2 regions of the Lysinibacillus zambalensis genome follow, and region 2 is predicted to be linked to the other one. Evidence: riboswitches for the same ligand, from Rfam matches in the RefSeq annotation. Region 2 holds a riboswitch; the other holds the start of a gene.

Region 1 (5,956 bases), on a different contig from region 2:
GTAAGCTATTAGAAACACTGCAAGTATACTTGCAAACGAACGGCTCTAAACAACAAACCGCTAATCAACTGTTCATCGTACGCCAAACGCTCTACCATCGTTTAAAAAAGCTTGAAAGTCTTTTAGGGAAAAATTTCATGAAGGGGCATAATCGAATTACGCTTGAATTTATGTTGCTCGCCAATTCTTTAATTGAGGATAAAAACTAACTACATGTTTATGATTGATCAGTGATGTTGCAAGAATAGCACGCTCAAAATCGCTATGAGCGTGCTATCAGATTTTAATTTTCGGTAACTACTCCACTATATAATGCTGGTCTGCGGTCGTCATAAACTGGAATTCTGCCTCGTACTTCATCGACAATCGAAAAGTCCACGTCAATGACAGCTACTTCCTCGTCCTCTGCACCAACCCAAAGCACTTCGCCCCACGGTTGAATAATCATTGATTGACCATTAAAGTTTTCTACTTTTCTCGATATACGATTAACAGCGATCACGAAGCATTGATTTTCAATGGCACGTGCTTGCAGCAATGTGTTCCAATGATCGATACGTGGCGTCGGCCATTGTGCCGGCACGAACAATACTTTTGCGCCATCTAAAGCGTGAGCACGTAGCCATTCTGGGAAGCGAATATCATAGCAAATCACACCTGCAGCCTCGATATCACCAAGGGCAAAGCGATTCATTTCATCCCCTGCTTCTAAATATAAATGCTCGTCCATCAATCGGAAAAGATGTGCCTTGTTATATTCACCTACTAACTCACCATTGTTATCAAACGTATACATCGTGTTGTAAAATTTATCGCCCTTCTTCGTTGAAACAGAGCCTCCAACAATATGTACGCCAAGCTCTTTCGCTAGGTTTGATAAAAATGCTTTCGAACGTTCTCCATTCACATCTGCAAGCTCTGATAATTTTTCAAGCGCATAGCCTGTATTCCACATTTCCGGTAATACAATAATTTCTGCACCTTGTTTTGCCGCTTCACGAATCTTTTCTTCCGCACGAGCAAAATTTTCTTCTACTTTGCCAAAACCAACATTTAGTTGGATACACCCAATTTTCATCTTAATTCCTCCCCTTCTCCCAAAAGTATTTCTTTTACTGCATTTGTGCTTTTCTATATTTCATTATACTACAATTGAAAATGATATCGCTGTTGTCTGAGCTTAGAGCAGCTTTGGAACAAAAACAAAAAGACCAGGATCTCAGCAATAAAGTGAGCCCTGGCCTTTTCGCGAAAGTGAATCTTACTAATCATTTTTGCTCTTAGTTTTAGATTCTATTAATTAGTACGATTAAGATTAATAAAAGTTACAGTAATTAAAAAAAAAATTAAATATTATTTTAAAGGGCTTAAAAGTAATGCCAAAACCTATGTTTTATGGGCATTGGTAAGATGCCTCAGATGTTGTTACATGACAAGGCATAATTACGTTCGGAATCTTCTTTGTACTTAGGCTCGCATGCTCTCTGTTTGTGTTTTGTGCGTCCATCTTTGTAAATTGAGACTCTAGACAATTAGTAAAAAAAGTAATAATATTTGCATCAATTATTATTTTCTAAAAAGGAGAACATGCATGGAATTCTCAAAAAAACTACAGCAACTCCCGACTCAATTTTTTGCAGCATTGGTGCAAAAAGTGAATAGTGCTTTAGCAGAAGGGCGCGATGTTATCAATCTCGGTCAAGGCAATCCAGATCAGCCCACTCCCCAACACGTTATAAAAGCGTTACAGGAGGCAGCTGAAAACCCTCAAAATCATAAATATTCTCCATTCCGCGGCCTAGTAGAATTACGTCAAGCAGCTGCAGACTTCTACAAACGTGAATACAATGTTGATATTGACCCTGAAACTGAGGTAGCTATTCTTGGTGGTACAAAAATTGGTCTTGTTGAGCTGCCATTAGCGGTTTTAAACCCGGGTGATACAATGTTATTACCCGATCCTGGATATCCAGATTACTTATCTGGTGTTGTATTAGGTGATGTTAATTTTGAAGTCATGCCACTTTTTGCAGAAAATGATTTCCTGCCTGATTATCATGCTCTTTCTGATGACGTAAAAGAAAAGGCTAAGCTACTTTACTTAAATTACCCGAACAACCCAACTGGTGGTACTGCAACACTTGAATTTTTCGAGGAAACGGCGCGCTTTGCTAAAGAGCACAACATAATCGTCTCACATGATTTCGCTTACGGTGCAATTGGATTTGACGGCAAGAAACCTATTAGTTTCCTGCAAGCGGAAGGTGCCAAAGAGGTCGGCATCGAGATGTATACATTATCTAAAACATATAATATGGCAGGCTGGCGTATTGGATTTGCAGTTGGTAACGCTGATATTGTTGCGGCTATTAATCTTATTCAAGATCATCTATTTTGTAGTCAATTCCCTGCCGTACAACAAGCAGCAGCGGTTGCCCTTACAGCATCACAGGATTGCGCGAATACGCTAAGAGCGACTTATGAGCGTCGACGAAATGTTCTTATCGAAGAAGCACAGCGCATTGGTTGGCAAGTAACGGCACCAAAGGGCTCTTTCTTTGCATGGCTCCCTGTTCCATTAGGTTATACAAGCGAGCAGTTTGCTGATGTATTGCTCGACAAAGCTGATATCGCAGTAGCTGCTGGCAATGGCTTCGGTCAATACGGTGAAGGCTATGTTCGTGTAGGTTTACTCGTAAGTGAAGAACGCTTACGTGAAGCGGTCAGCAGAATTGAAAAATTAAACCTATTTAACTCATGAACATTTGATTCCCTCTATCAAAAAACTGTCCCATCAGCTCACGCTTGCTAAGGGACAGTCTTTTCATCTCACTATTTTTTGTGGTAGCTCTAGCCCTTCTTCTATTGGATAACATTGGTCATAAACCATTTCTTCATACGGACACACCACCCCACTAATCGCTCATAGAGCCATGAAAATGCGTTTCATATCTCCCATCCCACACATAGTTGACTCTCACTAACATTCCCACCCATCTCCCTTAATGGAATATTGTAATAAAATAAAAAATTTTAAAAATTCCATTGACTTACCATAACCAATAATTTATATTAGTCCTATCGGATTTACAAAAAAATATTATAAATCTCTTATCAAGAGTAGCTGAGGGACTGGCCCTATGAAGCTCGGCAACCTCCTTTTTTAAGGAAGGTGCTAAATCCTGCAAACGATATCGTTTGAAAGATAAGAGAGGACACTTTTTTTATGAGCCTCTCTTAATTTTTTAAGAGAGTTTTTTTTATCTTCATTTACATGAAGATAAAAGCCTCAGGCGGATGTCACAGATTTTGAAAGGAATGAATTGTGCTAGCACAATTCAATATCCGGACAACAATTACGCCAAGGCGAAATTGTTTTTTTATACAAACCGATAAAACAACTTTGGAGGTATGTCTCATGAAAAAGAAAAACAAAATTTTACTAGGTTTAGCAAGTCTCACATTAGTAGCAGCATTAGTAGGTTGCGGTACTAAAGAAGATAAAGGTAGTCAAGGTAAGGCTATTAATGAAAATAAAATTGTAGTAGGTGTAACTTCTGGTCCACACGAACAAATTGCAGAAGTTGCTGCAAAAGTTGCCAAAGAAAATGGCTTAGAGGTAGAACTAAAAACGTTCTCTGATTATGTTTTACCAAATACATCGTTAGCCGAGGATGATCTTGATGTAAACAGCTATCAACACAAGCCTTTCCTCGATGCATTTAACAAAGATCACAAAACAGATTTAGTGCCAGTAGGAAAAACAATTTTAACTCCAATGGGCATTTACTCTGAGAAATATAAATCATTGGATGAAGTTCCTGATGGTGCTACATTCGGATTACCAAATGATCCAACGAACGGTGCTCGTGCTCTATTTGTCCTTCAAGAGGCAGGCATCATTAAATTAAAAGAAGGTGCAGACTTAACAGCTTCTACTCGCGATGTGGAAGAAAACAAAAAGAATTTTAAATTCATTGAATTAGAGGCTGCACAAATTCCGAAGCAGCTTAGTGAAGTAGATGTGGCAGCTATTAATACGAACTTCGCTCTTGATGCTGGTATTGATCCTAAAAAAGACTCCATTCTTTTAGAATCTACTAACTCTCCATATGTAAACTACATCGCGGTACGTTCTGAAAACGAGGATGACCCAGCGATTAAAAAATTTGTTGAAGCCTATCAATCTGATGAAGTACGCAAATTTATTGAAGAGGAATTCAAAGGTTCTATCATTCCAAGCTGGTAAGTAACGATGAAGGGCCTTTCATAAATTAAGAATCTGCGAGACTCCTATAGGAATGCTAGCAGATTCTTGCTTTATAAAAGGACTTAGAAAGGAGATATCACAGTATGATTCAACTAGAAAATATAACAAAAGAATTTAAAACTAAAAAAGGTATCGTTAAAGCAGTAGATGGCATTAACCTACATGTCAAAAAAGGTGAAATTCATGGGGTTATTGGCTACAGTGGTGCAGGAAAAAGTACCCTTATTCGCTGTGTTAATTTATTAGAGCGTCCAACAACAGGTAAAGTATTGATCGACAATGTAGATATTACTTCCCTTTCTTTAAACGACCTTCGCGAAACGCGTCAAAAAATCGGCATGATCTTCCAGCATTTTAATCTCTTAAAAACAGCGACCGTTTACAACAATATCTCGGTACCATTAAAACTTCTAGGCTATAACGACTCTGAAGTGAAAAAACGCGTTGCAAAATATGCAGAAATTGTTGGCCTAACAGAGAAATTAGATAGTTATCCTAGCCAGCTTTCGGGTGGTCAAAAGCAACGTGTCGCTATTGCACGTGCACTAGCCCAAGAGCCTGAGATTTTACTCAGTGATGAAGCGACAAGTGCTCTCGATCCTGAAACAACTGACGCTATTCTTGAGCTTCTCTTAAAAATTAACCGTGAACTGGGCATCACTATTTTACTCATTACACATGAAATGAATGTTATTCAAAAAATTTGCGATGATGTATCCGTTCTTGAATCAGGGACGGTTGTGGAATATGGCTCTGCTATAGAACTATTTTCGAAGCCTCAGCACCCAACGACACGAAAGTTTTTAAACACTATTTCTCAACGTAATTTATCTCCTTCCCTTATCGAGCAATTGAATCTTTCCGGAAGTGTGATTCGTTTAACATTCCTTGGTGAAAGTACCGGGAAGCCATTACTTGCAGAAGTGAGCAAAGTTTATGATGTACAACCAAATATTTTAACAGCCAATATCATTGAATTAAAAAATGGCATCGTCGGGAATATTGTCGTGCATCTTCACGGTGAGGCACATATCGTAGAAAAGGCACTTAAATATTTTACAGAAAACGGGGTAGACGTTGAGGAATTAGGAGGCGAATTAAATGAATAGCATTCAAAGCTTCTTTGCAGACTGGTCAAATGTTATTGGGCAATCCATTATCGAAACCTTTCAAATGGTCGGGATTTCATTATTGTTCTCTATTTTAATTGGGATCCCTTTAGGGCTTTTAATCGTTTTAACCCGACCAGGGCAATCATTTGAAAATAAATTTCTCTATCAATTTTTCAATTTATTTATTAATATTATTCGCTCTGTACCGTTCATTATATTACTATTCTTCATTTTACCGTTCACTAAGCTGATCGTTGGCACAACTATTGGTGTAAAAGGTGTTATTGTGCCGCTTGTTGTTTATACAGCGCCTTATATTGCGCGACTTATGGAAACGGCACTATTGGAAGTTGATCCAGGTGTTGTGGAAGCTTATACAGCAATGGGTATTAAACGACGTCACATCATTTGGAATGTCTTACTACGTGAGGCTCGTCCATCCATTATTTTAGGCTTAACAATTGCCACAATCGGTCTGATAGGAGCAACAGCAATGGCTGGAATGGTTGGTGCTGGTGGTTTAGGTGATCTCGCATATCGTTACGGTCATTTACGCTATGAGGTCGATGTGATG
Region 2 (5,956 bases):
TTATTCAATTTGCTTGTGATGTGGCACAAGGCGGAAATGTGGAAGAATCGCGGGACTTTTTCGTTAATATGTTACGCACATATAAAGTGGAAAACTATCTAACTGAAAATGAAAGAGACTTTTTACAAGCTTTAGAACCAGATGTGCAAGAAGCCATTAATATTTCATGGCAATACGAGGCTTATTGGACGCTTATTTGGGCACTTGGCTTTGTTGAAGAGCTTGATTTTCCTGATGAAGTATGCGATTGCGAGTATGCCATTCAAGTTGTTTCTAACTGTGAAACATTTGAACAATTTTATCTTCAAGCAGGCATTCGTAGTCAGGAAGAGATTTTGGATGAAGCCGATAAAATCTACAGATATCATTGGGCTTGCGTAGATAGTCGTATACAAGAACGACCAGCTCCTGCGGGGATGAATGAAAGTATCGTTATGGAAAGACGTAGGGGGTTGTTCTGGTTGATAGGGCATCGTAATGAAGAATGGGATACTATTTCGATGGATACTTGAATTTAAATGAAAAGTAGCAAACTAGTTTGCTATTTTAATAATATTATTTAATCCTGTATTAATGTGCAGTAATTTACTTTACCGAAAGTGAAGCGTCAGGTGCAAACCTCACCTCAAAAGTAAGAAAGGACTGCCCGTAAAAACTCGAATGGTAAAGACTAATAATCAGTGGGGATGAAGAGACCCCCACTGATTAAAGTTTTACCTTATATAATTCGGCTTACTTACTTTATCAATCAGAAGAATCTAAAGCTAAGCGTTCTTCTATCGCTGGAACTGCTGCGGATGCATTTGAAACTCCGTTGAACGCTACAAAGCTTGTTAGTGCGATACTTAATGATAATAAGACCTTACGTTACTTACCTTTTGTCACTCTCTATCAGTCCTTCGTTATATGTTAAGACCAATTATAGATAGTGAAGTTTAAAGTAAAAGGGGAGTTTATTTAAATTTGGTCAAATGTCATTATTTTGGATTATTTAAGCGGAGGAAGGTAAAAAAACATCTCCAAAGTGTAAGTACACTGTAGAGATGTAATTTTATTTATAGTGATAAGTGCTAGCTCTAGGATGATTCCGTTGTATTTGATTGAACCATGCACGATCCTTTTCCTCTTGTTTTAATGTACTAACGATGGTTGATGAGCAGCTAACACAGATTTTTGCCTGAGTAATTTGTCCACAGCGTTCACAAGGTGCACCTAAATTAGGGAAAATCGATTTTTTTAATTTTCCTGTTTTGACCCATTTATAGAGTAGGTCTGATGAAACCCCAGTTAATGAAACTACCTCATCGTTCGTTAAATAGCGATTATTTTTTCTTAGTAAAAAATGATGTAATTCCGAAAAAATATCTTCTTCTCTCACATCAATCCTTTTGGTGAATAGCAGCATATTTATTACTCTCCCTGTTTATATTAATTGATGACTTCTTCTATATTGTCATTTACGTTGTTAGGTTGATCGTCATATTTATAGTTTTCCCAACGATTTCGTGCTAGTTTTCGATATTTATTGGAAACATGTCGATCTGCAATTAATCGAGAGAATCCTTTTTTCGCCTCAGCAATATCTCCAAGTCGAAGGCTTAATTCTGCATGTAAATATTGAATTCTCTCTCCGCCCTCTTGATTGGATGCAAAAGATTTACTGTAAAAGTCTCTTGCAGCAAAGAGGTAGCGCATTTCCGATTCATGATCATCTTTTAAGCGATATAGCCATGCTATTTTTAGTGCGAAATTGGCCATAAGAAGTGACTCTTCCATTGATGCTCTTGATACAAGGTAGGCTAATTTAAGGCTTACAATGGCATCATCAATCGTACGTTCTTTGCAAATATCCATTGGTTTTTGTAGCTCTTTAATGTAAAGCTCATCTATAAGAAGCATGAAAGGTCCATACGTTCTTGTCATAGATTTGTGGTACGCGTAGCCACAATGCGGACAAACGGCAACCTCATATAATAACGGGTTTAAACCCTCATAAACTGGCATGAAGTCTGTTTGTTCTTCGATAATTTTATATCGATTAGGGCGTACTTTATATGTAGTAAAATGCTTTTTACAAAACTTACAATCCACACTACTTTCATAGTAGTAAATGTTAAATGCCATCAGAATCAACTCCTTTCCACCCAAATAATAATTTCATGTAGAATACTCTCACCTCTGACGGTAGTGAGATGAATGTGGGTATATTTCTTTTGTTCTATTTATATGAAGGACAATGTCGTTCAATATATTTAATTTAGTTTCTCTTATTTTAACAATTCTATGTTCTTTGGTATACTCCTTTAGAATTATTAAAATAAAAATGTTCATTACTTTCTTAGTTTTTTGAAATTTAGGTATGTACCCGTAATAGTGTTTATCGGTGTAGTTAAAGCAAGTTATACATTCTTTTAAGTTTGTCAAAATACGTACATATATTTAATTAAAAAAGTTATTGCGTATGTAATATTACCTATAACTAATTTCGGTATAAAGATGTTTCTTAATGTAAAATAAAAATTGTATTAGTTGGGAAAATATAGAATTGGATGTTGACCAATAAGAGGAGTCATACAACGCTTGCCTGTAGTGAAAATTAGCCTTTTAATTATAGATTTATCACCAATGCACTTGGTGAAAATATACAAAATGAAAAGGAGAGAACAATGGATTATAAAATTGTATTTTTTGACGTAGATGGAACGCTTGTTAATTATGAAGATGGTCGTATGCAAGAAAGTACAAGGAATGCTATTCAACAATTAAAGGATAAAGGAATTCATATTGTAGCTGCTACAGGAAGACCTTTATCAATGTGCCAGGATTTAAGAAATGTAGGAATAGAGACGTTTATTACAGCTAATGGTGCATATGTTAAGCACCAAGATCAAGTCATACATAAAATACCGGTCGCCAAAGAAGTGGTCCAAGTAGTGAAGGCTTTTGCTGATGAAAATAAACAAAGTCTATCGTTTTTCACAGAAACATTATCAATGAATAACGTCCAAGAAGAAGAAACATTAAAAGCTATGAAAGAAACATTATCTTTGCGGGAGTTTCCCGTTATCAATGAAGATATTGTAACGCAAGAGGTGTATTTAATGTGTTTATATGTTGATGAGGATATTGAGAAAAAGTATACCTCTACATTTCCTCATTTATTATTTAAAAGGTGGCATCCGTACATTACAAATATTTTGCAACATGATATTTCTAAGTCTATTGCTGTTCAAGCTGTACTAGAATATTTCGACTTGAGTACAGAAGAAGCACTTGCTTTTGGGGATGGAGATAATGATATCGACATGCTAGAGCAGGTCGGCTTTGGTATTGCGATGGGTAATGGTAGTGAAGCTTTAAAAAATGTCGCTAATTTTGTAACAAAGAAATCAACAGAAGATGGTATTGATTATGCTCTTCGTGAGCTAAAAATCATTTAATGGAAAAAATCGTATTAAGTTCATAGCTCTTATGTTGATCGTGTTTCTAAAAAGGAAAAAAATCTAAATAAATGATTAAGAAAGGTCTGGTTCAATATGTATTGAATCAGACCTGTTGCTATATTAAGGCAATATAGCAAATGAGCGGACAGGGAATCCAGATGCTTTTTCAGGCTTTGCCACAATATTGAATATAACGGCGCCTTTTGGAGGTAGCTTATCCAAATTTGTCATAAGCTCAATTTGATAAGTATCTTGCTCAAGCACAAAATATTCGCCATCTAACTTACCGTTTTTACGAAAATCTGTTGCTGAATCCGTATCAAAAGTTTCGTGGCCGATCGCACTTACTTTTCGTTCGTTGAATAAAAATTGCAACGCTTCTAATCCCCAGCCAGGAATATGATTATTGCCATCAGCATCTTTGTTGCTGAAAGCCTCTTTATCTGGCCAACGTTTACTCCAATCGGTACGTAGCGCAACGAAGGTACCTTCTTCAATTTCTCCATATTCAGCTTCAAAGTTAAGAATATCTTGAATGCTTAACGTGTAATCGTTGTTAATTTCAGCTTCCTTCGATTTATCAATAACGATTAGTGGTAGCACTAGTTCTTTTAGCTCCAATTCCTCTAAATAACGTGCATCTCGCACGAAATGGATAGGTGGGTCGATATGTGTTCCGTATTGCCCAGGGAAAGTGAATTGTTGTGCAAAGAAGCCATCATCATGGGAAAATAATGTTTCAAATTTTGCATCATCAAACATAAAGAAATGAGGAGAGTCTGGACCGAATATATGTGTTAAATCAACCCATTCTTTTGATTTCAATAGTTGTATTGCTTGTAAAAGTTCGTTTGTCATTATAGTTCCCTGCTTTCTGTTAATTATTTTAAATGCAACAATAAAAAAGAGCCCTCCTTGTAGAAGAGGACTCTTGTGCAAAGCAAATGCAGTAAGTATTCTCATCTTCAAGGCTAAATTTTGCCATTTGGAATTAGCACCATACCTATAGGCTGGTTGCTGAGACTTCATAGGGCCAATCCCTCCGTCTCTCTTGATAAGAAAATAAAATATAAGAATTTTCAGAAATGAAATTTATGAATACTTTAGCATATTTATATATAGTTTACAAGTTCAGTAGGGATACGTGGTTATAATTCATAAAGAAGATGCTAAAGGCAAAAAAAAGAGGCCCTCTTCAAAGGACCAACTTTTCACCAACCCAAAATTAGTGTTAGCTTACAACAGCCGCTATCAGTAAATAGTATACGAAATCCATCTGGTGTATAGGTAGTATCGAATTTTACCGTAATGCCTGTTGACGCAATTAACTTTTCAACTTCTGTTTTATTTGATTGTTGTGCTGCGTTCATAAGATCATGTGCAAATTGCTCTGATTCATCAATTTTATCCGTAAGTAATTGTGCTTGCTGCATAATAACTTTGATTCGTTTCGCAGAAGTCTTTAATTTTACTGTATTGATGGATGGAAATGGACCTCTATTCGTTGGGTCAGGCATTGCTAGATGTCTAGAAGGTAGTTGAGTAGTTGGTTGATTTGCCATTACCCATGCCGGATAATAATTAGGATAGACAAAATACGGATAAGGATTGTAATACACTAAATTCCTCCTATCCTATAGTTGATACATTATCTTATGTACAACAGAGACTTTAGGTGTTAATGGCCGTGCTTTGAAAAGCTTGAGCGAAAAGGACCTCAGTTCAACGGCTTAAATCCCGATCAATTTATTCTTCTTCAAAAGGAGTTATTAAAATGGATATTCGTGCATACATAAAAAATGGTTTTGAAGTTTACTATGAACGTTATAATCAGGTGTCTGAAGATGGATTTTGTAGGTGGATGTGCCTGGATGTACCTGAAGAAATGAAGGTAGTTGATATCGATGCAGAGTGGTCTGTGTGGAGAATGATTCCTTCCACCGTAACGGAGGGAGATATTCAAACGTTAGAAAAAGAGTTCGGACTTAATTTTCCCGAATGGTATAAAGCTTTTATTTCAACGTATCATCATTATTTTGGTGTAATACCTGACCAAAGTATTGAGGATCCTTTAAATAATGTAAGAGATATGTTTAATCCATCATTATGCAGTTTAGGATATCTTCCATTTTCGTGGGATACAGAGTATGGAAAAATAATTTGTATTGATTTAAATAATAACGCTGATGAAGAAAGTTGTGCCATATATGAAATTGAACATGAAATTTTATTTGATGATGATGCCGATATTCTATCGTCATTAGACTATCTGTATCCAAATTTAAAAGCATATTTTGATGATACTTTCCTTGAATCTAATAAATAGCAAAAAGGAAGGTGCATTTTAGAAAGCACCTTCCTCACATTTTTTATTTATAAGAAACGGACCTATTGTTTGTTTCTATCGAAGATTAACCATAGGAACGTAGTAGCTGCAGCAATCATCACCATGCCGAATCCATATATAGGAGTATGCGCTAATGATTGTTGGCTAACGATAATTCCTCCAATGT

What was found. A riboswitch is a leader RNA that binds a small molecule or an ion and turns the genes downstream of it on or off. The one in region 2 is predicted to bind S-adenosylmethionine.
Region 1: another riboswitch for S-adenosylmethionine. It lies ahead of ABNX05_RS24085 (MetQ/NlpA family ABC transporter substrate-binding protein); the one in region 2 lies ahead of ABNX05_RS09230 (cyclase family protein).

Annotation. Positions count from the first base shown of each region.
Region 1 covers NZ_JBEGDG010000033.1:7,426-13,381, forward strand. The annotation lists gene ABNX05_RS24070 (PucR family transcriptional regulator) at 1-209, shown strand, start outside; gene ABNX05_RS24075 (carbon-nitrogen family hydrolase) at 284-1,078, opposite strand; gene ABNX05_RS24080 (pyridoxal phosphate-dependent aminotransferase) at 1,592-2,761, shown strand; SAM riboswitch class I at 3,109-3,212, shown strand; gene ABNX05_RS24085 (MetQ/NlpA family ABC transporter substrate-binding protein) at 3,419-4,249, shown strand; gene ABNX05_RS24090 (methionine ABC transporter ATP-binding protein) at 4,354-5,379, shown strand; gene ABNX05_RS24095 (methionine ABC transporter permease) at 5,372-5,956, shown strand, end outside.
Region 2 covers NZ_JBEGDG010000005.1:141,963-147,918, reverse strand. The annotation lists gene ABNX05_RS09250 (DUF4272 domain-containing protein) at 1-512, shown strand, start outside; gene ABNX05_RS09245 (hypothetical protein) at 1,052-1,405, opposite strand; gene ABNX05_RS09240 (DUF2225 domain-containing protein) at 1,429-2,124, opposite strand; gene ABNX05_RS09235 (Cof-type HAD-IIB family hydrolase) at 2,667-3,440, shown strand; gene ABNX05_RS09230 (cyclase family protein) at 3,564-4,301, opposite strand; SAM riboswitch class I at 4,400-4,504, opposite strand; gene ABNX05_RS09225 (YuzC family spore coat inner layer protein) at 4,655-5,062, opposite strand; gene ABNX05_RS09220 (SMI1/KNR4 family protein) at 5,218-5,769, shown strand; gene ABNX05_RS09215 (MFS transporter) at 5,832-5,956, opposite strand, start outside.